DNA from 2 places in the Sphingomonas sp. FARSPH genome. Region 2 is predicted to be linked to the other one. Evidence: riboswitches for the same ligand, from Rfam matches in the RefSeq annotation. Region 2 holds a riboswitch; the other holds the start of a gene.
The links. Region 2 has a riboswitch for glycine ahead of gcvT (glycine cleavage system aminomethyltransferase GcvT). Riboswitches for the same ligand answer to the same signal wherever they lie in the genome.
Positions count from the first base shown of each region.

Region 1: linked by a shared signal. The riboswitch ahead of DM480_RS01660 (L-serine ammonia-lyase) and the one ahead of gcvT (glycine cleavage system aminomethyltransferase GcvT) in region 2 are both predicted to bind glycine.

Region 1 covers NZ_CP029985.1:325,662-337,517, forward strand. Annotated here, with positions in the region: gene rpoB (DNA-directed RNA polymerase subunit beta) at 1-3,214, shown strand, start outside; gene rpoC (DNA-directed RNA polymerase subunit beta') at 3,377-7,663, shown strand; gene DM480_RS01655 (hypothetical protein) at 7,861-8,700, shown strand; glycine riboswitch at 8,765-8,852, shown strand; gene DM480_RS01660 (L-serine ammonia-lyase) at 8,967-10,379, shown strand; gene DM480_RS01665 (metallophosphoesterase family protein) at 10,425-11,201, opposite strand; gene DM480_RS01670 (histidine kinase dimerization/phosphoacceptor domain -containing protein) at 11,403-11,856, shown strand, end outside.
Region 2 covers NZ_CP029985.1:666,319-678,174, reverse strand. Annotated here, with positions in the region: gene DM480_RS03380 (alpha/beta fold hydrolase) at 1-317, shown strand, start outside; gene DM480_RS03375 (NAD(P)/FAD-dependent oxidoreductase) at 314-1,408, shown strand; gene DM480_RS03370 (YegP family protein) at 1,432-1,608, shown strand; gene rnhA (ribonuclease HI) at 1,619-2,086, opposite strand; gene thrB (homoserine kinase) at 2,083-3,030, opposite strand; gene DM480_RS03355 (hypothetical protein) at 3,180-3,593, shown strand; gene ispH (4-hydroxy-3-methylbut-2-enyl diphosphate reductase) at 3,605-4,585, opposite strand; gene DM480_RS03345 (hypothetical protein) at 4,704-5,339, shown strand; glycine riboswitch at 5,449-5,531, shown strand; glycine riboswitch at 5,535-5,638, shown strand; gene gcvT (glycine cleavage system aminomethyltransferase GcvT) at 5,703-6,902, shown strand; gene gcvH (glycine cleavage system protein GcvH) at 6,904-7,275, shown strand; gene gcvPA (aminomethyl-transferring glycine dehydrogenase subunit GcvPA) at 7,398-8,756, shown strand; gene gcvPB (aminomethyl-transferring glycine dehydrogenase subunit GcvPB) at 8,753-10,327, shown strand; gene DM480_RS03320 (efflux transporter outer membrane subunit) at 10,415-11,856, opposite strand, start outside.

The DNA of each region.
Region 1 (11,856 bases), 340 kb from region 2:
CGAGAAGACGGGCGAAATCTACGTCGAGGCGGGTGACGAGATCACCGCCGAGAACCTAGAGAAGCTGGACCAGGCGGGCGTCGACACGATCGAGCTGCTCGACATCGACTTCGTCACGACGGGTCCGTGGATCCGCAACACGCTGAAGGCGGACAAGGCCGAAGAGCGTGAGCAGGCCTTGTCGGACATCTACCGCGTCATGCGCCCCGGCGAGCCGCCGACGCTGGAGACGGCGGAAGCGCTGTTCGCCGGCTTGTTCTTCGATCCGGACCGCTACGACCTGTCGGCGGTGGGCCGCGTCAAGCTGAACATGCGCCTCGACCTCGACGCGCCGGACACGGTGACGACGCTGCGCAGCGAAGACATCCTCGCCGTCATCAAGACTTTGGTCGGTCTGAAGGACGGCAAGGGCGAGATCGACGATATCGACAACCTCGGCAACCGCCGTGTCCGTTCGGTGGGCGAGCTGCTGGAGAACCAGTATCGCGTCGGCCTGCTCCGTATGGAGCGCGCCGTGAAGGAGCGCATGAGCTCGGTCGACGTCTCGACCGTCATGCCGAACGACCTGATCAACGCCAAGCCCGCGGTCGCCGCGGTGCGCGAGTTCTTCGGCTCGTCGCAGCTGTCGCAGTTCATGGACCAGACCAACCCGCTGTCCGAAGTGACGCACAAGCGTCGCGTCTCGGCGCTCGGGCCGGGCGGTCTGACGCGTGAGCGCGCGGGCTTCGAAGTCCGCGACGTTCACCCGACGCACTATGGCCGCATCTGCCCGATCGAAACGCCGGAAGGCCCGAACATCGGTCTGATCAACTCGCTGTCGACCTTCGCGCGCGTCAACAAGTACGGCTTCATCGAGACGCCGTACCGCAAGGTGAACAACGGCCAGGTGACCAACGAGGTCGTCTATCTGTCGGCGATGGAGGAGCAGAAGCACACCGTCGCGCAGGCATCGGCCGCGACCGACGCGGACGGCCGCTTCACCGAGGAGCTAGTCTCCGCGCGTCAGGCGGGCGAATTCCTGATGGCGCTCCCCGAGACGATCACGCTGATGGACGTCAGCCCCAAGCAGCTCGTCTCCGTCGCCGCCTCGCTGATCCCCTTCCTCGAGAAGGACGACGCGAACCGCGCGCTGATGGGATCGAACATGCAGCGTCAGGCGGTGCCGCTGGTCAAGGCCGAGGCGCCGTTCGTCGGCACCGGCATGGAAGAGACGGTGGCGCGCGATTCGGGCGCCGCGATCAGCGCCAAGCGCGCGGGCGTCGTCGACCAGGTCGACGCGACCCGTATCGTCGTGCGCGCCACCGGTGAGGTGGATGCGAGCGTCAGCGGCGTCGATATCTACACGCTGATGAAGTTCCAGCGTTCGAACCAGTCGACCTGCATCAACCAGCGTCCGCTGGTGAAGGTGGGCGACGTGGTCGAGGCCGGCGACATCATCGCCGACGGCCCGTCGACCGAGTTCGGCGAGCTGGCGCTGGGCCGCAACGTCCTCGTCGCGTTCATGCCGTGGAACGGCTACAATTACGAGGACTCGATCCTCATCAACGAGCGGATCGTGAAGGACGACGTGTTCACGTCGATCCACATCGACGAGTTCGAGGTGATGGCCCGCGACACGAAGCTCGGGCCGGAGGACATCACGCGCGACATCCCCAACGTCGGCGAGGAGGCTTTGCGCAACCTCGACGAGGCGGGCATCGTCTACATCGGTGCAGAGGTCGAGCCGGGCGACATCCTGGTCGGCAAGATCACGCCGAAGGGCGAAAGCCCGATGACGCCGGAAGAAAAGCTGCTGCGCGCGATCTTCGGTGAAAAGGCGTCGGACGTGCGCGACACGTCGCTGCGCCTGCCGCCGGGCGTCGCCGGGACGGTGGTGGACGTGCGCGTCTTCAACCGCCACGGCATCGACAAGGACGAGCGCGCGATGGCGATCGAGCGCGAGGAGATCGAGCGTCTGAAGAAGGACGCCGACGACGAGCGCACGATCCTCAACCGGGCGACGTGGAGCCGCCTGCGCGAGATGCTGCTGGACCAGGTCGCGACCGCGGCCCCCAAGGGCATCAAGAAGGGCTCGACGATCGACATGGACCTGCTCGACAGCGTCGACCGCCATGAATGGTGGAAGTTCGCGGTGCAGGACGATGCGGTGCAGGCGAACCTGGAAGCCGTGAAGGCGCAGTATGACGAGGCGACGAAGCGTATCCGCGACAAGTTCGAGGATCGCCGCGAGAAGCTGGAGCGGGGCGACGAGCTGCCGCCGGGCGTGCTCAAGATGGTCAAGGTGTTCGTCGCGGTGAAGCGCAAGCTGCAGCCGGGCGACAAGATGGCCGGCCGCCACGGCAACAAGGGCATCATCAGCCGCATCCTGCCGCAGGAAGACATGCCGTTCCTCGAGGACGGTACGCCGGTCGACTTCGTGCTCAACCCGCTGGGCGTGCCGAGCCGCATGAACGTCGGGCAGATTTTCGAGACGCACCTGGGCTGGGCCGCGCGCGGTCTGGGCCGCAAGATCGGTGCGGCGCTCGATGCATGGCGTGCGGAGAACCCCAACCCGACGCCGGGCCAGGCGCCGGAAGCGGTGAAGGACGCGCTGCGGCTGGCCTATGGCGATACGTATGTCGAGGAACTCGACCGGCGTTCGCCCGAACAGCTGCTCGACCTGGCGCAGAACGTGCGGACCGGCGTGCCGATGGGCACGCCCGTGTTCGACGGCGCGGTGGAAGCCGACGTGGCCGACATGCTGAAGCTAGCCGGGCTGGACGAATCGGGTCAGGTGACGCTGTTCGACGGCCGCACCGGCGACGCGTTCGACCGCAAGGTGACCGTCGGCTACAAGTACGTGCTGAAGCTGCACCACCTTGTCGACGACAAGATCCACGCGCGTTCCATCGGGCCTTACAGTCTCGTCACCCAGCAGCCGCTGGGCGGCAAGGCGCAGTTCGGCGGGCAGCGCTTCGGCGAGATGGAGGTCTGGGCGCTGCAGGCCTATGGCGCGGCGTACACCTTGCAGGAAATGCTGACGGTGAAGTCGGACGACGTCGTCGGGCGCACCAAGGTCTACGAGGCGATCGTCAAGGGTGACGACACGTTCGAGGCCGGCATTCCGGAGAGCTTCAACGTGCTCGTCAAGGAAATGCGCTCGCTGGGTCTCAACGTCGACCTGAAGTCGATGGAAGAGACCGACGACGACGGGCTCGCCGAGGCCGCGGAGTAAGCCATCACTCTCCCTCTCCCGCCGGGAGAGGGAGGGAGCCGCCGACAGGCGGCGGAAGGGTGAGGGCGGCACGGTCGCCACCACCCCACCCTCACCTTCCCACCCGGCTGCGCCGGGTGGGCCCCTTCCTCTCCCACAGGGAGAGGAAAAAGAGGTAAGAACATGAACGAACTGACCAATTTCGCCAATCCGGTCGCCAAGCCCGAGACGTTCGACCAGATCCAGATCGGCATCGCATCGCCCGACAAGATCCGTTCGTGGTCGTTCGGCGAGATCAAGAAGCCCGAGACGATCAACTACCGTACGTTCAAGCCGGAACGTGACGGCCTGTTCTGCGCGCGCATCTTCGGTCCGATCAAGGATTACGAATGCTTGTGCGGCAAGTACAAGCGCATGAAGTACAAGGGCATCGTCTGCGAAAAGTGCGGTGTCGAAGTCACGGTGTCGAAGGTGCGCCGCGAGCGGATGGGCCATATCGAGCTCGCCGCGCCGGTCGCGCACATCTGGTTCCTGAAGTCGCTGCCGTCGCGCATCGGCCTGCTGCTCGACATGCAGCTGAAGCAGCTCGAGCGCGTGCTGTACTTTGAGGCGTATATCGTCATCGAGCCGGGCCTGACCCCGCTCGAGAAGTTCCAGCTGCTCACCGAAGACGAGCTGCTCGAGGCGCAGGATGAATATGGCGAGGACGCCTTCTCCGCCGGCATCGGCGCGGAAGCGGTGCGCATCATGCTCGAGAGCCTCGACCTCGAAGGCGAGAAGGTCGCGCTGCTCGAAGAGCTGGCGACGACCAAGTCGGAGCTGAAGCCCAAGAAGATCATCAAACGGCTGAAGGTCGTCGAGAGCTTCCTGGAGTCGGGTAACCGCCCGGAATGGATGATCCTCGAGGTCATCCCGGTGATCCCGCCCGAGCTGCGCCCGCTGGTGCCGCTTGACGGCGGTCGTTTCGCGACGTCGGACCTCAACGACCTGTACCGCCGCGTGATCAACCGCAACAACCGCCTGAAGCGGCTGATGGAACTGCGCGCGCCCGACATCATCGTCCGCAACGAAAAGCGCATGCTGCAGGAGGCGGTCGACGCCTTGTTCGACAACGGCCGCCGCGGTCGTACGATCACGGGCGCCAACAAGCGTCCGCTCAAGTCGCTGTCCGACATGCTGAAGGGCAAGCAGGGCCGCTTCCGCCAGAACCTGCTCGGCAAGCGCGTCGACTATTCGGGCCGTTCGGTCATCGTCACCGGTCCGGAGCTCAAGCTGCACCAGTGCGGCCTGCCGAAGAAGATGGCGCTCGAGCTGTTCAAGCCGTTCATCTACGCACGCCTCGACGCCAAGGGTCTGTCGATGACCCTGAAGCAGGCGAAGAAGTGGGTCGAGAAGGAGCGCAAGGAAGTCTGGGACATCCTGGACGAGGTGATCCGCGAGCATCCCGTGATGCTGAACCGCGCGCCGACGCTCCACCGTCTGGGCATCCAGGCGTTCGAGCCGGTGTTGATCGAGGGCAAGGCGATCCAGCTGCACCCGCTGGTCTGCTCCGCGTTCAACGCCGACTTCGACGGTGACCAGATGGCCGTGCACGTCCCGCTGAGCCTCGAGGCGCAGCTGGAAGCGCGCGTCCTGATGATGTCGACCAACAACATCCTGTCGCCCGCCAACGGCAAGCCGATCATCGTGCCGTCGCAGGACATGGTGCTGGGCCTCTATTACCTGTCGATGATGAAGGAAGGCGAGCCCGGCGAGGGGATGCTGATCTCCGACATGGCGGAGGTGCACCAGGCGCTCAACGCCGGGTCGGTGACGCTGCATACCAAGATCGTCAGCCGCGTGCCGCAAACCGACGAACAGGGTAACCAGTATCTGAAGCGCGTCGAGACGACGCCGGGCCGCATGCTGCTCGGCGAGACGCTGCCCAAGAGCCACAAGGTGCCGTTCGAGATCGTCAACCGCCTCCTCACGAAGAAGGACGTGGGCGACGTGATCGACGAGGTCTATCGTCACACCGGCCAGAAGGAGACGGTGCTGTTCGCCGACGCGATCATGAGCCTCGGCTTCCGGCACGCGTTCAAGGCGGGCATCTCGTTCGGCAAGGACGACATGATCATCCCGAACGAGAAGGACGCGCTGGTCGAAGAGACCCGCACGCTCGTGAAGGATTACGAGCAGCAGTATCAGGACGGCCTGATCACGCAGCAGGAGAAGTACAACAAGGTGATCGACGCCTGGAGCCGTTGCGGTGACCAGGTCGCGAACGCCATGATGAACGAGATCAAGGCGGTGAAGCGCTACGAGGACGGCGAGAATGCCGGCCGCGAGAAGCCGATCAACTCGATCTACATGATGGCGCACTCGGGTGCCCGCGGCTCGCAGGCGCAGATCAAGCAGCTCGCCGGTATGCGCGGCCTCATGGCCAAGCCGTCGGGCGAGATCATCGAGACGCCGATCATCTCGAACTTCAAGGAAGGTCTGACCGTCCTTGAATACTTCAACTCGACGCACGGCGCCCGCAAGGGTCTGGCGGACACGGCGCTCAAGACGGCGAACTCGGGCTATCTGACCCGCCGTCTGGTCGACGTCAGCCAGGATTGCGTCGTGATCGAGGAGGATTGCGGCACCGAACGCGCGCTGGAAATGAAGGCGATCGTTCAGGGCGGCAGCACCATCGCCTCGCTCGGCGAGCGTATCCTGGGCCGCACCACGGCCGAGGACGTCGTCGATCCGAAGACCAACGCGGTCGTCATCCCGACGGGTACGTTGCTCGACGAGCCGATGGTGGCGAAGATCGAGGCCATGGGCATCCAGGGCATGAAGATCCGCAGCCCGCTGGTCTGCGAATCGAAGGTCGGCGTGTGCGGCAAGTGCTACGGGCGTGACCTTGCCCGCGGTACGCCGGTCAACATCGGCGAAGCGGTGGGCGTCATCGCTGCGCAGTCGATCGGCGAGCCGGGTACGCAGCTGACGATGCGCACCTTCCACATCGGCGGTGCGGCGCAGCTCAACGAGCAGTCGAACCTGGAAGCGCCGGTCGACGGCACGATCCAGTTCCGCGACCTGCGCCTGATCGTCGACCAGCGTGGTCGCCGCGTGGTGCTGTCGCGCTCGGGCGAGATCGCGATCGTCGACATGGACGGCCGCGAGCTGGCGGTGCACCGTATCCCCTATGGCGCGTACGTGATGTTCGACGACGGCCATATGGTGTCGAAGGGCGACCGGATGGCGGAATGGGATCCGTTCACCATGCCGGTGATCACGGAGAACCCGGGTACCGTTCGCTTCCAGGACCTGCTGGAGGGCAAGACGCTCACCGAGCAGACCGACGAGGCGACCGGTATCGCGCAGCGCGTCGTGACCGAATATCGCACCTCGTCCAAGTCGAAGGAGGATCTGCGTCCGCGCCTGACCCTGCTCGACGAGACGAGCGGCGAGAGCGGTCGCTACATGCTCGCCGCCGGCGCGACGCTGTCGGTCGAGGACGGTGCGCAGGTGCAGGCGGGTGACGTGCTCGCCCGCGTCAGCCGCGAAGCCGCCAAGACGCGCGACATCACCGGTGGTCTGCCGCGCGTCGCCGAGCTGTTCGAAGCGCGCAAGCCGAAGGAGAATGCGATCATCGCAAAGGTCTCCGGCCGCGTCGTGTTCGGCAAGGATTACAAGGCGAAGCGCAAGATCGGCATCCAGCCCGAGGATGGCGGCGAGGTCGTCGAGTATCTGGTGCCCAAGTCGAAGGTGATCGACGTTCAGGAAGGCGACTACGTCAAGCGTGGCGACAATCTGATCGGCGGCAGCCCCGACCCGCACGACATCCTCGAAGTGCTCGGCATCGAGCCGCTGGCGGAATATCTCGTCTCGGAAATCCAGGAAGTCTATCGACTTCAGGGCGTGAAGATCAACGACAAGCACATCGAGGTGATCGTTCGCCAGATGCTGCAGAAGGTCGAGATCATCGAGTCGGGCGACACCACCCTCCTCGTCGGCGAGCAGGTCGATCGCGAAGAGATGGACGCGATCAACGCCAAGCTCGGGCCGAACGAGGCGCGTGCGCAGGGCAAGCCGATCCTGCTCGGCATCACCAAGGCGAGCTTGCAGACCCGCAGCTTCATCTCGGCGGCGTCGTTCCAGGAGACCACCCGCGTCCTCACCGAGGCCGCGGTCCAGGGCAAGCAGGACACGCTGATGGGCCTGAAGGAGAACGTGATCGTCGGCCGTCTGATCCCGGCGGGCACGGGCGCGGGCATGAACCGCCTGCGCGTGGCGGCCACCAGCCGCGACGCCGCGCTCCGGGCGCAGCAGCGCGCGCTGCAGGCGGCGATCGTCGCGCCGATGTCGGCCGCCGAACTGCGCGCCGCCGAGGACAAGCGTTCGCCACGTGATGCGGGCGGCGCGGGTCCCGACCCGCTCGCCGAGGTCGTCGCCTCGGGCGACGGCAGCGACGAGGCCGCGGGCGAGTATCTGAACGACTGATCCTCGTTCGGCCGCTCGGCCCGAAGACAAAGAACCGCCGTCCGGGATGCCGGGCGGCGGTTTTTTTGCGCGAGACGGCACGCCTCGTTATTCGGCGACCAGTTCCGCCCCCCGCCACCGACATGTCCGGTGCGGACGCTTTATGGGCGATCCCTTCTGTGTTATGGTTCGTGTGTCTTTCTTCGGGGGGAGAAGAGATGCCGTACCGTCATGCCTATCGCTGGTTGCTGGGGCTTTTTCCGCTGATCGCACTCGCCTTCTGGCCCGGCTATCTCGGCCAGCTGGCGCAGGCGCCCTTCGCTCTTCATGCGCACGGCCTGACGGCGACGGCTTGGCTGATGCTGCTCACCGCGCAGAGCTGGTCGATCCATGCGCGAAGGGCCGCGTGGCACCGGGCGGCAGGGCTGGCGACCTTTGCCGTCGTGCCGCTGTTCGCCGCGGCGGGGCCGCTGGCGCTGTGGAGCATGGCGGGGCTGTGGCGGACACAGGCCGATCCCTTTCACGCCGCTTTCGGTGCGCGGCTCGTCATCGCCGACATGATCGCCGGACCCTGCGTGACCGCGTTGGTCGCCTACGCCCTGGCACGGCGCCGGCGCGTGGGCGTTCATGCCGCCGCGATGCTCGCGACGGCGCTGCTGGTGTTGCCGCCGATCATCGGGCGGCTCTTCCCTGCCCTGCCCGGCTTCCCGCATGGCGGCTGGGCCGGCTTTGCGGGATTTCGACTGGCGTTCGATCTCGCGGAGGGCGTGACACTGCTGATCGCGCTGGTGCTGGCGAGCCGGCGATCGGACGGGCGCGTCGCATTCGGCCTCGCGGCGGCCGCCACCGCGGCGCAACTGATCGGTTTCGAGACGATCGGCCGCACCGCATTCTGGGAGCGCGCCGTGACGCGGCTGACCGACATGCCGGTCGCCCCCGTTGCGCTGACCGCGGGTGTAGCCGCCGCGGCGATCCTGTTGTTGGCATGGCGGCTGGGCGCTGCCAGACCGTGGCGGGTGAAACCGGGCCTTGCCGCGATGAGCGCCTCGGCGCGTTGACCGCCAGCGGCGCGCGGGGCCGCAACCCCGGCTTGACCCGCCCCGCCCGCTCCCCGATACCGGCGCCGCCGATCCGGGAGAGACCGGGCATGACCGGCGCCGAAGGAGCAACCGCCCCGGAAACTCTCAGGCGAAAGGACCAGGTCGGCATCGGACATCTGGAGAGAGGCGTGGGTCGTCCACGCCCGCCGACGGGATAGCGATCTCAGGCGCAAGGGACAGATGGGGCATGCGACGAGCAGCCGCATAGGCGGCGGAGGAACAGCATGCAGGCCGACGTCACCTTGAACACCCTGGATCGCGGCGCCGCGCGCCCGATCAGCGTCGCGGAACTGTTCACCATCGGCATCGGCCCGTCGAGCTCGCACACCGTCGGGCCGATGCGCGCCGCCAGCGATTTCGCGCAGCGCGCGCTGGCGCAGGACGCAGCGCCGGTCGGCGTCACTTGCGACCTTTACGGCAGCCTGGCGCTGACCGGGCGCGGCCACGCCACCGACACCGCGGTGATCCTGGGCCTTGCCGGCTGGGAGCCGGAGCGGCTCGATCCCGATGCCGTCCCCGCGATCCTGGCGGGCATCCGCGACGAGGGGCGGCTGGCGCTGGCCGGCAAGCGGCGCGTGCCTTTTTCGGAAGCCGCCGACATCGTCTTTCACCCGCGTGATTTCCTGCCCGAACATCCCAACGGCCTGACCTTCACCGCGCGGCTGGCGGACGGCACGGGCTATGCCGAAACCTATTTCTCGATCGGCGGCGGCGCGATCCTGCGCAAGGGCGCGCCCGTCGCGGCCCACAATGTCGCGGTGCGTCACCCGTTTTCTTCGGGCAGCGAACTGCTCGCGCGCGGCGATGTGACCGGCCTGTCGATCGCCGACATGGTCCGCGCCAACGAGGATGCGTGGCGCAGCCCGGACGAGGCGGACGGCTTCCTCGACGCGGTGCGCGATGCGATGATGGCGTGCATCGACCGCGGCATCGCGCAGAGCGGCGAGTTGCCCGGGGGCCTGCGCGTCCGGCGGCGGGCGCAGGCGATCGAGCGCGGGCTGACCGGCTGCGTCCCCGGCAGCAACCCGGCGGAGGTGTTCGAATGGGTCAGCCTGTGGGCGCTCGCCGTCAATGAAGAGAATGCGGCGGGTGGCCGCGTCGTCACCGCGCCCACCAATGGCGCGGCCGGGGTACTGCCCGCGGTGCTGCGCTATTACGAGACCTTGGTCGCGAAGGACCTGGCGTTCGCGGAGCGCCGCGAGGGCGCGCGCCGCTTTCTCTACACCGCCGCGGCGATCGGCATGCTGTACAAGAAGCGCGCGTCGATCTCGGCGGCGGAGATGGGCTGCCAGGGCGAGGTGGGCGTCGCCTGCTCGATGGCGGCGGGTGCGCTCGCCGCGGTGCTCGGCGGCAGCAACCGGCAGGTCGAGAATGCGGCGGAGATCGGCATGGAGCACAACCTGGGTCTTACCTGCGATCCGATCGGCGGTCTGGTGCAGATTCCGTGTATCGAACGCAACACGATGGGGGCGGTGAAGGCGATCAACGCGGCCTATCTGGCGCTGCGCGGCGACGGCAGCCACGTCGTCAGCCTCGACGCGGTGATCGAAACGATGCGCCAGACCGGCGAGGACATGCGCACGAAATACAAGGAGACGAGCCTGGGCGGCCTCGCGGTCAATGTGGTGGAATGCTGAGCTGACCGGCCCAACCGTCGGCCTCAGGAATACGGGCCCAGTTGCTCACGCGCCGGCGCGTACATCCTCGGTGATGACGGCGGCGGGCCGATCCCCTTGCCAGCGGGCGATCGTTTCGAAGCGTCCGTCCATGATGCGGATTTCGTTGAAAGACGCGGGCGTACGGCGGGTGCGGCGCGACAGCGTGCCCGCGCCGATCATCCGCACGATCCAGCCCCCCCGATCGATTGGCACATCGAACGGATCGTGGACATGGCCGCTCAGCACCGCATGCGCGCCCGCCGCCGCCAGCGCAGTGAGCGCGCCATCGCCGTGCCGGGTCTTCGCCGTCCCCTTCGTACCGCCCTCGATCAGGGGGTGATGGGCGGCGACGAGGATGATGTTGCCCTTCGGCGCGGCGGCGATCATCGCCAGCGCGCGGCGCAGCGATCCGGGGCTGACCCGCCCCTTCGACCAGTTCCAGCGCCATTGCGCGCGTGCGGTCGTCTTCAGCGGCACCACGGTCACGCCGGGCAGGTCCAGCTCGTGCTCGATCAGCCGCTCGATCGCGGCATAACGCTGGTAGGGGGCGAGCAGGCGGCGGAACGGGTCCCAGTAATAAGGGATGTCGTGGTTGCCGACCTCCAGCGTCACCGGCACGCCCAGCCCCTGCAGCCACGCACCGCCGCGCTCGAATTCGCGCCGCGTCGCGCGCATGGTCAGGTCGCCGGTCATGATGACGGCGTCGGGTTTTTCCGCCGCAACCCGTTCCTCGAACCAGGCGAGAGCGGCGGGGTCCTCCGCCCCGAAATGAACGTCGCTGACGTGGAAAAGCCGGATCATGGTCCTCGAACGCTGCGGTGCGGATTGGGTGCCGGCCTAGCCGCACGCGGGCCGTATCGTCCAGCGCCGGGTGCGCAAGCGTACGCAGCGGCGGATGATCGCACCTGCGACGAGGACGCGTGTTGATCCGGATCAATATCGCTCGCATTGTAAAGGCGTGTGCCGCGGCCCATGGTTCCTTTTCCGACGACATGAGTAACGATGGCCACCGACCCGACCGATCTTCGGCATGACCTGACCGCCTGCGACCGCGAACCGATCCATGTGCCGGGCGCGATCCAGCCGCACGGGCTGTTGCTGATCGCGGCGGCGGACGGCGCGCACGAGATACTCGGGGGTGCCGGCGCGATCGAGGAACGGCTGGCGGTCGACTGGCTGGGTCGCCCCGCTGCCGACGTGCTGGGCTGCGCGATCGCCCCGCTGATCCAGGCGTTGCTGCCCGGTGGCCCGGACGGCGCGATGGTGCCCTTCGTCGCAGGGATGGGCGAGACGTTCGTGCCGACGCTGCACCGCGCCGGCCGCCACCTGTTGATCGAGCTCGAACCCGTCGCGACCGCCGCGGCGACGGCGACGTCGATGCTGACGTGGCTGGATGCGATGGCCGGCGGCTTCGAACGCGCCGCCGACCTGTCGGCATTGTACGATCGCGCCGCGA
Region 2 (11,856 bases):
TCTGGTATGCGCGAGAACCGGCGCTGCGGCTGGGCCCGCCGAGCTGGGCTTGGGTGGCGGAGGCCCTGTCCGCCTGCGCGGCGTTGCAGCGGGACCCGCGGCTAGAGTCGGTGACGACACCCGTCCTGATGCTGGTCGCCGACGCCGACGGGCTGGTCGATCCCGGCGCGGCGATCCGCGTCGCCGCACGCCTGCCGCATTGCGAACTGGTGCGGTTCGGGCCCGAGTCGGCGCACGAGATTCTGCGCGAATCGGACGACGTCCGGCTGCGTGCGTTCGGCCTGATCGACGCCTTCCTGGCGCGGCACGCGGCATGAGGTTCGACGTCGCGATCGTCGGCGCGGGGATCGCGGGCGCCAGCCTCGCCGCCGCGATCGGCGACGCGGCGCGCGTGCTGCTGATCGAGGCGGAGGCGCAGCCTGGCTATCACGCCACCGGCCGCTCCGCCGCTTTCTGGTCCGAAACCTATGGCGGCCCGGGCATCCAGCCGCTGACCAGCGCGTCGCAGGCGGTGCTGCGCGATGGCGGCTTCCTCGATCCGCTGGGCGAATTGCACATCGGCCGCGCCGAAGATGCGGCGGCGGCGGACGCCTTCCTTGCCGCCTTCGCGAACAGCGGCGTGGGGCTGTCGCGCGTCGACCCGGCGGCGATCGTCCCCGGCCTGCGCCGGGAATGGACGATCGGCATCCACGAGCCGAGCTGCGCCTATATCGACGTCGCGGCGCTGCATGCGCGCTACCTCGGCGCGGCGCGGCGGGCGGGCGCGAGCCTGGTGACGCAGGCGGCGCTGCATGCGGCGACGCGCGCGGGCGGCGCGTGGCGGATCGCGACCGCGGCGGGCGACTATAGTGCCGATGTGCTGGTCGACGCGGCGGGCGCCTGGGCGGATCCGGTCGCGATCAGCGCGGGCGTCGCGCCGATCGGCATCCGCCCCTATCGCCGCACCGTCGTGCAGCTCGGCACCGACCCAGCGCCACCCGCGGGCCTGCCGCTGATCGCCGATATCGCGGGCGGTTTCTACTTCAAGCCGGAGGCCGGCGGCCGCCTTTGGTTGAGCCCGTCGGACGAGACGCCGAGCGATCCGTGCGATGCGGCCGCGGAAGAGATCGACGTCGCGATCGCGATCGATCGGTTCGAGCGCGCGGTCGACTGGCGCGTCGCGGTGGTGGAGCGGCGCTGGGCGGGGTTGCGCAGCTTCGCACCCGATCGCCTGCCCGTCTATGGCTTCGCCCCCGACGCGCCGGGCTTCTTCTGGTTCGCGGGGCAGGGTGGCTTCGGCATCCAGACCTCGCCTGCCGCCGCCGCGATCGGGGCGGCGCTGCTGCTCGGGCGCGCGCTGCCCGACGCGGTCGCGGGCATCGACGCGGACCGCTATGCACCGGCACGCTTCGCGGCTACCATTCGCTGACCACTCTCGCGAAGGAGGCTGTGATGGCGCACAAGTTCGTGATCGAGAAGAACAAGGCGGGCGAGTTCGTCGCCAAATTCAAGCACAACGCCGAACTGATCTGGTGGACCGAAGGCTATTCGAGCCGTGCGAACGCCCGCAATGCGATCGCCTCCATTCTCAAGAACGGCCCCGACGCCCCGGTCGAAGAGGCGGAATAGCGCGCGGCGATCAGGGTTTCTTCGCAGCGGCCAGCGCCGCGTCGCTGGCGAGTTTGTCGGCGCGTTCGTTGTCGGGGTGGCCGGCGTGGCCCTTTACCCAGATCCATTCGATCTCGTGCCGCTGCGTCGCGGCGAACAGCGCCTGCCACAGTTCGGCGTTCTTGACCGGTTTCTTGTCCGCGGTCTTCCAGCCGTTACGGCGCCAGCCGTGGATCCAGCGGGTCAGGCCGTCCATCACATATTTGCTGTCGGTGGACAGCTTGACGTGGCACGGCCGCGTCAGCACGCCGAGCGCTTCGATCGCCGCGGTCAGCTCCATGCGGTTATTGGTGGTCATCGCCTCCCCGCCCGACAATTCCTTCTCGTGGCTGCCGAAACGGAGCAGCGCGCCCCAGCCGCCGGGGCCCGGATTGCCCTTGCACGCGCCGTCGGTGGCGATTTCGACCAAAGTCAGCGGCGGAGTCAGGGGCTCGGTCACGCGAACGCCTCCGGATGCGCGTCATACCAGTCGAGGCGCCGGAGATAGGCGAGCGGATCCTTGCGCGTCACCAGCGCGTCGGCGGGCGTGTTGAGCCAGTCCCACGCCCGCGTCAGCAAGAAGCGGATGCACGCGCCGCGCGCCAGCACGGGCAGCGCCGCGCGCTCCGCGGCCGACAGCCGCGCGCCATAGCCTTCCATCGAAGCGCTGCCGACGCCGTCGAGCGGCGCGCCGGCGGGATCGAACCCCCAAGAGGTATGCATCACTGCGACGTCATAGGCGCGCAGATCGGTGCAGGCGAAGTAGAAATCGATGAGTCCCGTGACGCGCGCGTCCAGCATCAGGACGTTGTCGGGAAACAGGTCGGCATGGATGACGCAGGCTGGCAGGTCGCGCGGCCAGTCTGCCTCCACCGCGGCGAGCGCCGAATCGACACGCGCGAACAGGCCCGGTGCGATGTCGTCGAGGTCGGCGCCGCACCGTTCGAGCAGCGGCCGCCATGCGGCGACACCCAGGCTGTTGGCGCGCTTACCGTCGAAATCGGCGACCGCGGCGTGCAGGTCGGCGAGCGCCGCGCCCGCGGTGCGCGCCTGCGCCGGCGTCGGTCGCGTCACCGACACGCCGGGCAGGAAGCGGATCAGGCAAGCGGGCCGCCCCTCCAGCGTCTGGATCGCGGCGCCGTCGCGGTCGCGGATCGCGGGCGGCACCGGCAGCCCGCGCGCGGCGAGATGGTCGAGCAGCGCCATGAAGAAGGGCAGGTCGCCCGCGTCGACGCGCTTTTCGTAGAGCGTCAGGATGTAGCGCTGCGTCGTCGTATCGACGAGGTAGTTGCTATTCTCCACCCCTTCCGCGATCCCCTTCGCAGAGACGAGCGAGCCGACATCGTCGTAGCGCGTCAGGAACGCCGCCAGCGTCTCGGCCGATACCTGTGTGTAGACCGCCATCGCCTCGTCCGTCGCCTTCCTCGCGCCTCGTCGCCAAGCGCGTTGTCCTGCCCCGCGGGGGCCGGCAAGGGAAGGGTGGGATGACGGATTATTCAGTCGCGGGTGCGGGCGGTCTGCCCTAGGTTGCGCGGCGACAGGGGAGCCGACCGATGATCGCCTTGCTGCTTGCGCTTGCCATGCCCGCCGTCGACCAGAACGTGCTCGATCCCGCCGGTGCGATCGCGCTGGCGGACGCGCACCCCAATCGCGCCAGCAGCGGCACGTTCCGCATGCGCATCGCCGAAACCGCGCGGACCGACGATGCCGTCTTCCTCAATTCCAGCGACGATTATCGCGCGCCGGGCGACGTTACCTTCGCGATGCGGCCGATCGTCGCGAAGACGCTGGAGAAACGGTTCGGCGCGCCGCCCGAAACCTATCTGCGCGGTCGCACGGTGACCGTGCGCGACAAGATCCGCGCGCGGGCCATCGCCAATCTGGTCGCAGGCCGTCCGCATTCGCTTGCCCGCTGGCAATATACGGTGCCGATCCAGACCGCGGATCAGATCATCGCGGTCGAGTGATCGCGGCGCCTTCAGGCGGCCGCGTCGAGCCCGCGTGGCAGCTTGAACGCGATCGTCTCGCGCGTCGTTTCCTCCTCGCGTTCGCTGACCGCATAGCGCGTGCCGAGCAGGTCGACGAGCTCGCGCACCAGCATCTCCGGTGCGGACGCGCCCGCGGTGATGCCGAGCGTGCCGACGCCGTCGAGGAACGACCAGTCGAGATCGGCGGCGCGCTGAATCAGCCGGGCGGGCGTGCCCTCGCGCAGCGCGACTTCGACGAGGCGCAGCGAGTTCGACGAATTGGGCGCGCCGATCACCAGCATCGCGTCGCACGCCGCCGCGATCGCCTTGACCGCGGCCTGGCGGTTCGACGTCGCGTAGCAGATGTCCTCGCCGCGTGGGCCTTGGATGCTGGGGAAGCGCGCCTGCAGCGCGGCGACGACCGCGGCGGTGTCGTCGACCGACAGCGTCGTCTGCGTCAGGAAGGCGAGGTTGTCGGGATCGGCGGGGGCGAAGACGGCGACGTCGTCCACCGTCTCGATCAACGTCATCGCGCCCGTCGGCACCTGGCCGAACGTGCCGATCACCTCGGGATGGCCGGCATGGCCGATGAAGACGATGTGGCGCCCGGCCGCGACCAGCCGCTCCGCCTCGCGATGCACCTTCGACACCAGGGGGCACGTCGCGTCGAGATAGTCGAGTCCCCGATCCTGCGCCGCGGCGGGCACCGATTTGGGCACGCCATGCGCGCTGAATACGACGGGTTTGCCGTCGGGAACCTGATCGAGTTCCTCGACGAAGATCGCGCCTTTGGCCCGCAGCGTGTCGACGATGAACTTGTTGTGGACGATCTCGTGCCGGACATAGACCGGCGCGCCATGCTTTTCGATGGCCAGTTCGACGATGCGGATCGCGCGGTCGACGCCTGCACAGAAGCCGCGCGGTGCGGCGATCAGCAACTCGAGGACGGGCAGATCGGGGGCGTGGGCGGCGATCGGATCGATGGTGGCCATGGGGAAGCGCTCTACGCGATTGCTTGCACGCGCGAAAGGCGGTTCCTATGGTGCGCGCCGCCCGGCCGGGGCAGCCCGGCCCGATGTCGTCGCCCGTTCGAAAAGGTACGCGTTCACCGTGAAAAGCTCGCTCCTCGCCCCTTGCGCCCTTGCGCTCGTCCTCGGCGGCTGCGCCGGTAAGGGTGAAGTGGTGGAAGGCGGCATCTCCGCCGTCCGCTCCGCCTGCCCGACAGTGGGCGTTGCCGCCGGCACCGGCGACATCACCTTGTTCGACCCGGCGACCAGCCAGGACGAGAATGCGGTCGACGTCGTCGCGAACATGACGCACGTCCGCGGTGCCTGTAACGATGCGGGCGACCAGATCACGACGACGGTGACGTTCGACGTGCTCGCCCGCCGCACCCGTACCGATGGCGCGCGCGACGTGACCTTGCCCTATTACATCGCGATCGTGCGCGGCGGGAACCAGGTGACGGCGAAGCGCGTCGGCCAGATCGTCGTCCATTTCGACGCGGGCCAGGCCCGCGCGCAGGCGACCGGCGAGGCGACGAGCTACGTCAGCCGCGCCGCCGCGACGCTGTCCGACGATGTCCGCCGCGAACTGACCAAGAAGCGCAAGGCGGGCGAAGAGGATGCCGCGACCGATCCGCTGAGCCGGCCCGAAATCCGCCAAGCGGTGCTGAGCGCGACGTTCGAGGCGCTCGTCGGGTTCCAGCTGACCAACGACCAGCTGAAATATAACGCGCAGCGGTGACGGCGGACGGCGGCGATCGTCCTGCCTCTTGGGGCGGGGCATCGTTTGCCGATTGACTTGGCGCGGGCGCGTCGCCAGAGCTTTTGTCGTCGATGCGGGGCGACCCGCATAGGCGCGCGCGGGAGAGAGCCCGAAAGGGCCGCCGAAGGAGCAACCACCCCGGAATCTCTCAGGCACGCGGGACCGCGCGGACGCCATCGACACTCTGGAAAGCGCCCCTTTCAGGGGCCACCGAAGGGGTAAGCCCGCCGCGTTGGCGACGGGCGAAAGCTCTCAGGTTCCGTGACAGAGGGGGTTCATCGATGGTCGCCCGCGGCCCCGGCCGCTTGCGTCCGTCGCCCTTTTGAAAGGCCGGATGAGACGATGAGCGACGCGGTGATCGAACAGGCGCAGGATGCCGAGCTGGCCGGGGAACTGGACGGCGAGGAACCCGCGATCCAGCAGCTTCCGCTCGACGCCTGGCACCGCACCCAGGGCGGCCGCATGGTCCCCTTCGCCGGATATGAGATGCCCGTCCAGTACAAGGGCATCATGGCCGAGCACCTCTGGACGCGCGAGAATGCCGGCCTGTTCGACGTCAGCCATATGGGCCAGGTCGGCCTGACCGGCGAGGGCGTCGCCAAGGCGCTGGAAGCGGTGCTGCCCGGCGATATCGCCGGCCTTGCCCCTGCGAAGATGCGCTATTCGCTGCTGCTCAACGATGCGGGCGGTATCCTCGACGACCTGATGGTGACGACGCTGCCCGCGGGCGAGGGCGCGCATCCGTTTGGCGAGGCGAGCCATTACATGGTCGTCAACGGCGCGACGAAGTACGACGACGTCTCTTACCTGCTTGACGTGCTGCCCGAGGACGTCGTCATTAACCTGATGGAAGACCAGGCCTTGCTCGCGCTGCAGGGCCCAAAGGCGGTCGATGCGCTGGCGCGGATCGTGCCGGGCGTCGAGGCTTTGGTGTTCATGACCGCGGGCGCCTTCGCATGGAACGACACGCCGCTGTGGATCAGCCGATCGGGCTACACCGGCGAGGACGGCTTCGAGATTTCGCTGCCCGCGGAGATCGCGGAGGGCTTCGCCACCGCGCTGTGCGAACAGCCGGAGGTCGAGCCGATCGGGCTCGGCGCGCGCGATTCGCTGCGGCTCGAGGCGGGATTGCCGCTATATGGCCACGACCTCGATCCCGAAACGACGCCGGTGATGGCGGACCTCGGCTTCGCGCTGTCCAAGCGGCGGCGCGAGGCGGGCGACTTCGCCGGCGCCGCGCGCATCCTCGGCGAGCGCGAGAACGGCCCCACGGTGAAGCGCGTGGGCCTGATGATCGATGGTCGCCAGCCGGTACGCGAGGGCGCGAGCGTGGTCGACGCCGACGGCGCGATCATCGGGCGCGTCACCTCCGGCGGGTTCGCGCCCAGCGTCGGCGCACCGATCGGCATGGCCTACGTCCCCGCGGCGCTGGCTGCGGCTGGCACGCCGCTCAAACTGATCCAGCGGGGCAAGCTCCACGACGCGACCGTCGCGGCCATGCCCTTCGTCCCCCACCGCTATATCCGTGCAGGAGCCAAGTGAGATGAGCCGTTACTTCACGCAAGACCATGAGTGGATCGACGTCGACGGCGAGACCGGGACGGTCGGCATTTCCGATTATGCGCAAGGTCAGCTGGGCGACATCGTGTTCGTCGACGTCCCCGAGGACGGCAAGCAGCTGAGCAAGGGCGACGAGGCCGCGGTGGTCGAGTCGGTCAAGGCGGCGTCGGACGTCTATTCGCCCGTGTCGGGCAACGTCATCGAGGGCAATGCCGCGCTCGCCGATGATCCCAGCCTGGTCAATTCGGACCCGGAGGGCGAGGGCTGGTTCTTCAAGATCACGCTGTCCGACCCCGCCGAGCTCGAGGAGCTGATGGACGAAACCGCCTACGAGGCGTTCGTCGCCAAGCTGTGACCCCTGTGAGCCCCTCCCCTTCAGGGGAGGGGTAGGGGGTGGGGGACGTCTCACCGAGACCCACGCTTGCGGCGCCCCACCCCAACCCCTCCCCTGAAGGGGAGGGGCTTTGAGGAATGACAATGCGCTATCTGCCCCTGACGTCCCATGATCGCGAGTCGATGCTCGCGACGATCGGTGCGAGCCATATCGACGCGCTGTTCGTCGACGTGCCCGAGGCCGCTCGCCTCGATGGCCCGATCGAAGGCCTGCCGCTGCACGCGTCCGAACTGTCGGTCGAGCGGCACATGACCAAACTCGCGCGCCAGAACACGGTCGCGGGCGAAGTGCCGTTCTTCCTCGGCTGCGGCGCATATCGGCACCACGTGCCCGCCAGCGTCGACCATCTGATCCAGCGCGGCGAGTTCCTGACCGCCTACACGCCCTATCAGCCGGAAATCGCGCAGGGCACGCTGCAGATGCTGTTCGAGTTCCAGACGCAGGTCGCGCGCCTGCTCGGCACCGACGTCGCGAATGCCAGCATGTACGACGGATCGACCGCCTGCTGGGAGGCGATCGGCATGGCGCGGCGCATCACCAGGCGCGGCAAGGCGATCTTGTCGTCGGGGCTGCACCCGCATTACGTCAGCGTCGCGAAGACGATGGCGAAATACACCGGCGACGCGCTGGAAACGTCCGTCCCGACGCTGAATGCGGACACCGACATCGATGCGCTGATCGCCGCGATCGATGGCGACACCAGCTGCGTCGTCGTCCAATATCCCGACATCCTCGGCCGTATCGCAGACCTGACCCCGCTTGCCGATGCCTGCCACGCCAAGAAGGCGCTGCTGATCGCGGTGGTGACGGAGCCCGTCGCGATGGGCGCGATCCGCTCGCCGGGCGAGATGGATGCGGACATCGTCGTCGGCGAGGGTCAGTCGCTGGGCGTCGGCCTGCAGTTCGGCGGGCCTTATGTGGGCCTGATGGGCTGTAAGGAGAAATACATCCGCCAGATGCCGGGCCGCTTCTGCGGCGAGACGGTGGATGCGGACGGCAAGCGCGGCTTCGTGCTGACGCTGTCGACGCGCGAGCAGCATATCCGCCGCGAAAAGGCGACGAGCAACATCTGCACCAATTCGGGCCTGTGTGCGCTCGCCTTTTCGATCCACATGACGTTGCTCGGCGAGGCGGGTATCCGCCGGCTCGCGGCGATCAACCACGCAGCGGCGTGTCGCGCGGCGGACCGGCTGGCGCAGGTGCCGGGCGTGCGCGTCGTCAACGACACGTTCTTCAACGAATTCACCATCGACCTGGGCAAGGAAGCGCGCCCGATCGTGCGCACGCTCGCCGATCGCGGCGTGCTCGCGGGCGTGTCGCTCGGCCGGCTGTATCCGGGTGAAGACGCGTTGCAGAACGGGCTGGTCGTCGCGGTGACCGAAACCGTGACCGACGAGGATATCGAGGCGCTGGCAAGCGCGCTTGAGGAGGTGCTGGCATGACGATCAACCAGAGCGGCTGGAAGCCGACCGCGCCCGCGGCGAAGGACGGCGGCGCGCCGGCGACCCACACCGGCAACCGGGCACTGATGCTGGAAGAGCCGCTGATCTTCGAGATCGGCGACGCGCATACGACCGGCGTCGACTTCGCGGATGGCGATGTCGCGGGCTCCCGACTCGGCAATCTGACGCGCAAGGACCCGATCGGCCTCGCCGGACTGTCGGAGCCGGAGACAGTGCGGCATTATACCCGCCTTTCGCGCCAGAATTATGCGATCGACCTGGGGCTGTTCCCGCTCGGCTCGTGCACGATGAAGCACAATCCGCGCCTCAACGAGCGGATGGCGCGGCTGCCCGGCTTCGCCGATATCCACCCGCTCCAGCCTGTCGACACGGTGCAGGGCGCGCTGGGCGTCATCAACGAACTGGCGGTGTGGCTGATCGAGCTGACCGGCATGCACGGCGTCGCGATGAGCCCCAAGGCGGGCGCGCATGGCGAATTGTGCGGCATCCTGTGCATCAAGGCGGCGCTGGAGAAGCGCGGCGAGGGCCATCGCAAGGTCGTGCTGGTACCCGAGAGCGCGCACGGCACCAACCCCGCGACCGCCGCCTTCGCGGGCTTCACCGTCGAGGATATTCCCGCGACGCCGGACGGCCGTGTCGATACCGCGGCGCTCGAGGCGCGGCTGGGGCCGGACGTCGCCGCCGTGATGATCACCAACCCCAACACCTGCGGCCTGTTCGAGCGCGATCTGAAGCGCATCTCGGACGCCGTCCATGCGGCGGGCGGCTACGTCTATTGCGACGGCGCCAACTTCAACGCGATCGTCGGCAAGGTGCGCCCCGGCGACCTCGGCGTCGATGCGATGCACATCAACCTGCACAAGACTTTCTCCACCCCGCACGGCGGCGGCGGGCCCGGCTCGGGCCCCGTGGTGCTGTCGGAGGCGCTGTCGCCGTTCGGGCCGCTGCCGTTCACCGAACGCTATGCGGACGGCCATATCACGCTGGTCGAGGAAGAAAGTGTCGAGGATCGCCACCCCGACAGCTTCGGGCGAATGACCGCGTTTCATGGGCAGATGGGGATGTTCACGCGGGCGTTGACGTACATCCTCAGCCATGGCGCGGACGGGTTGAAGCAGGTCGCGGAGGATGCGGTGCTCAACGCCAATTACATCCTGCGCAGCCTCGAGGACACGCTTGATGCGCCGTTCGCGAAGAGTGGTCCGTGCATGCATGAGGCGATCTTCAGCGATGCCGGCCTCGCGCCCGGCTTCTCGACGATCGATGTCGCCAAGGCGCTGATCGACGAGGGATTCCATCCGATGACGATGTACTTCCCCCTCGTCGTGCACGGTGCGATGCTGGTCGAGCCGACCGAGACGGAGTCGAAGGCGGGGATCGACCAGTTCATCGGCGCGCTGCGATCGGTGGCGGAACGCGCCAAGGCGGGTGACGAGAGCCTCAAGACCGCGCCGCACTTCGCACCGCGCGCGCGCCTCGACGAGACGCTGGCCGCGCGCAAGCCCGTGCTGGTCTGGAAGGAAAAGCCGCTTGCGATTGCGGCCGAATGAACGAAACGGGGAGGGGGGCGACCCTCCCCGTTTCGTCTGAAGGCGACGCGCTTGCCCGGAGCGTAAGAGCCGGGCCGAGCGAGGCGGTCAGGGCCGGGTTTCGGACCGCGGGGCGCCGCTCGGGCTGACCGGCTTCGGCCCATCCGGCGTCGCCTCCAGCGAGGAATCGCCGCCGATCGCGGTGTACAGCGTGACGCGGTTGGTCGCGTCGGTCAGCTGCGTCGCAACCAGCGTGCGCTGCGCCGAATAATAGGATCGCTGCGCATCCAGGCTCGACAGGAACGTGTCGATGCCCCCCTGATAGCGCGCGTTGGTCAGGCGCAACGTATCGGCCGCCGCGGTCTGGAAATTCGTGTTGGCGCGCAGCTGGTCGGCGATTGTCCCCTGGCGGGCGAGCGCATTGGCGGTTTCCTGGAACGCCGTCTGGATCGCCTTTTCATAGGTCGCGAGCGCCGCGTCGCGCTGCGCTTCGGTATAGCGGACGTTGGCGCGCGCCGCGCCGCCTTGGAAGATCGAATAGCTGACGCTGGGGGCGACCGAATAGCTGAATGCCCCGCTGGAAAACAGCGAGGTCAGCGCGTTGCTGGCGAAGCCGAGCACACCGGTCAGCGACAGGCGCGGGAACAGCGCCGCGCGCGCCGCGCCGATCTGCGCGTTATAGGCGCGCAGCTGGTATTCGGCCTGTACCACGTCGGGGCGGCGCAACAGGATGCTGCTGTCGAGCCCGGCCGGCAGCGAGGCGATCGTCGCGCGCGCTTCCTCGATCGAGGCGGGGAGGAGCGCGGGATCGACCGGCGCGCCGACCAACAGTTGCAGCGCGTTGACGTCCTGCGCCACCAATGTGCGCTGCTGGGCGAGGTCGGCGTTCGCCGTCTCCAGGATTTGCTGCGCCTGGGTCAGGTCGGTGCGCGGGCTGACGCCGCCGTCGAGCCGGGCCTGCGTCAGCCGCACGCTTTTCGCGGCGCTCGTCGCGGTGTCCTGTGCGATCTTGAGCAGGCTGCGGTCGGACGCATAGGTCAGCCAGCCGGAGGCGACATCGCCGACCAGCGTCAGCCGCGTCGCGCGCGCGCCCGCCTCGGTCGCGAAATAGCGATCAAGCGCCGCGCGCGACAGCGAGCGCAACCGACCGAACAGGTCGATCTCGAACGCGGTGGTGCCGATGTTCGCCGACCAGCTACTGCCCGAACCGCTGGTGGTGACCGTGCCGGTTCCGGTTCCGTTGCCCGCGCTCGCGCCGGTGCCCGTGTCGACGCCGCCGGTGCCGGTGCCCGTACCCGTACCGGTACCTGTACCCGGCGTAGTGCCCGTACCGGTCCCCGTCCCGGTACCCGTCGAACCCGTCGCCACCGTCGTCGCGCCGCGGCCACCGTCGGTATAGGTGTAGCGGCCGTTGGCGCTGACCGTCGGCAGCACGTTCGCGCGCTGGATACGATATTGCTCGCGTGCCGCCACGATATTGGCCGCCGCGGTGCGCAGGTCGCGGTTGTTGGCCAGCGCCTGGTCGATCAGCCGCTGCAGCCGCACGTCCT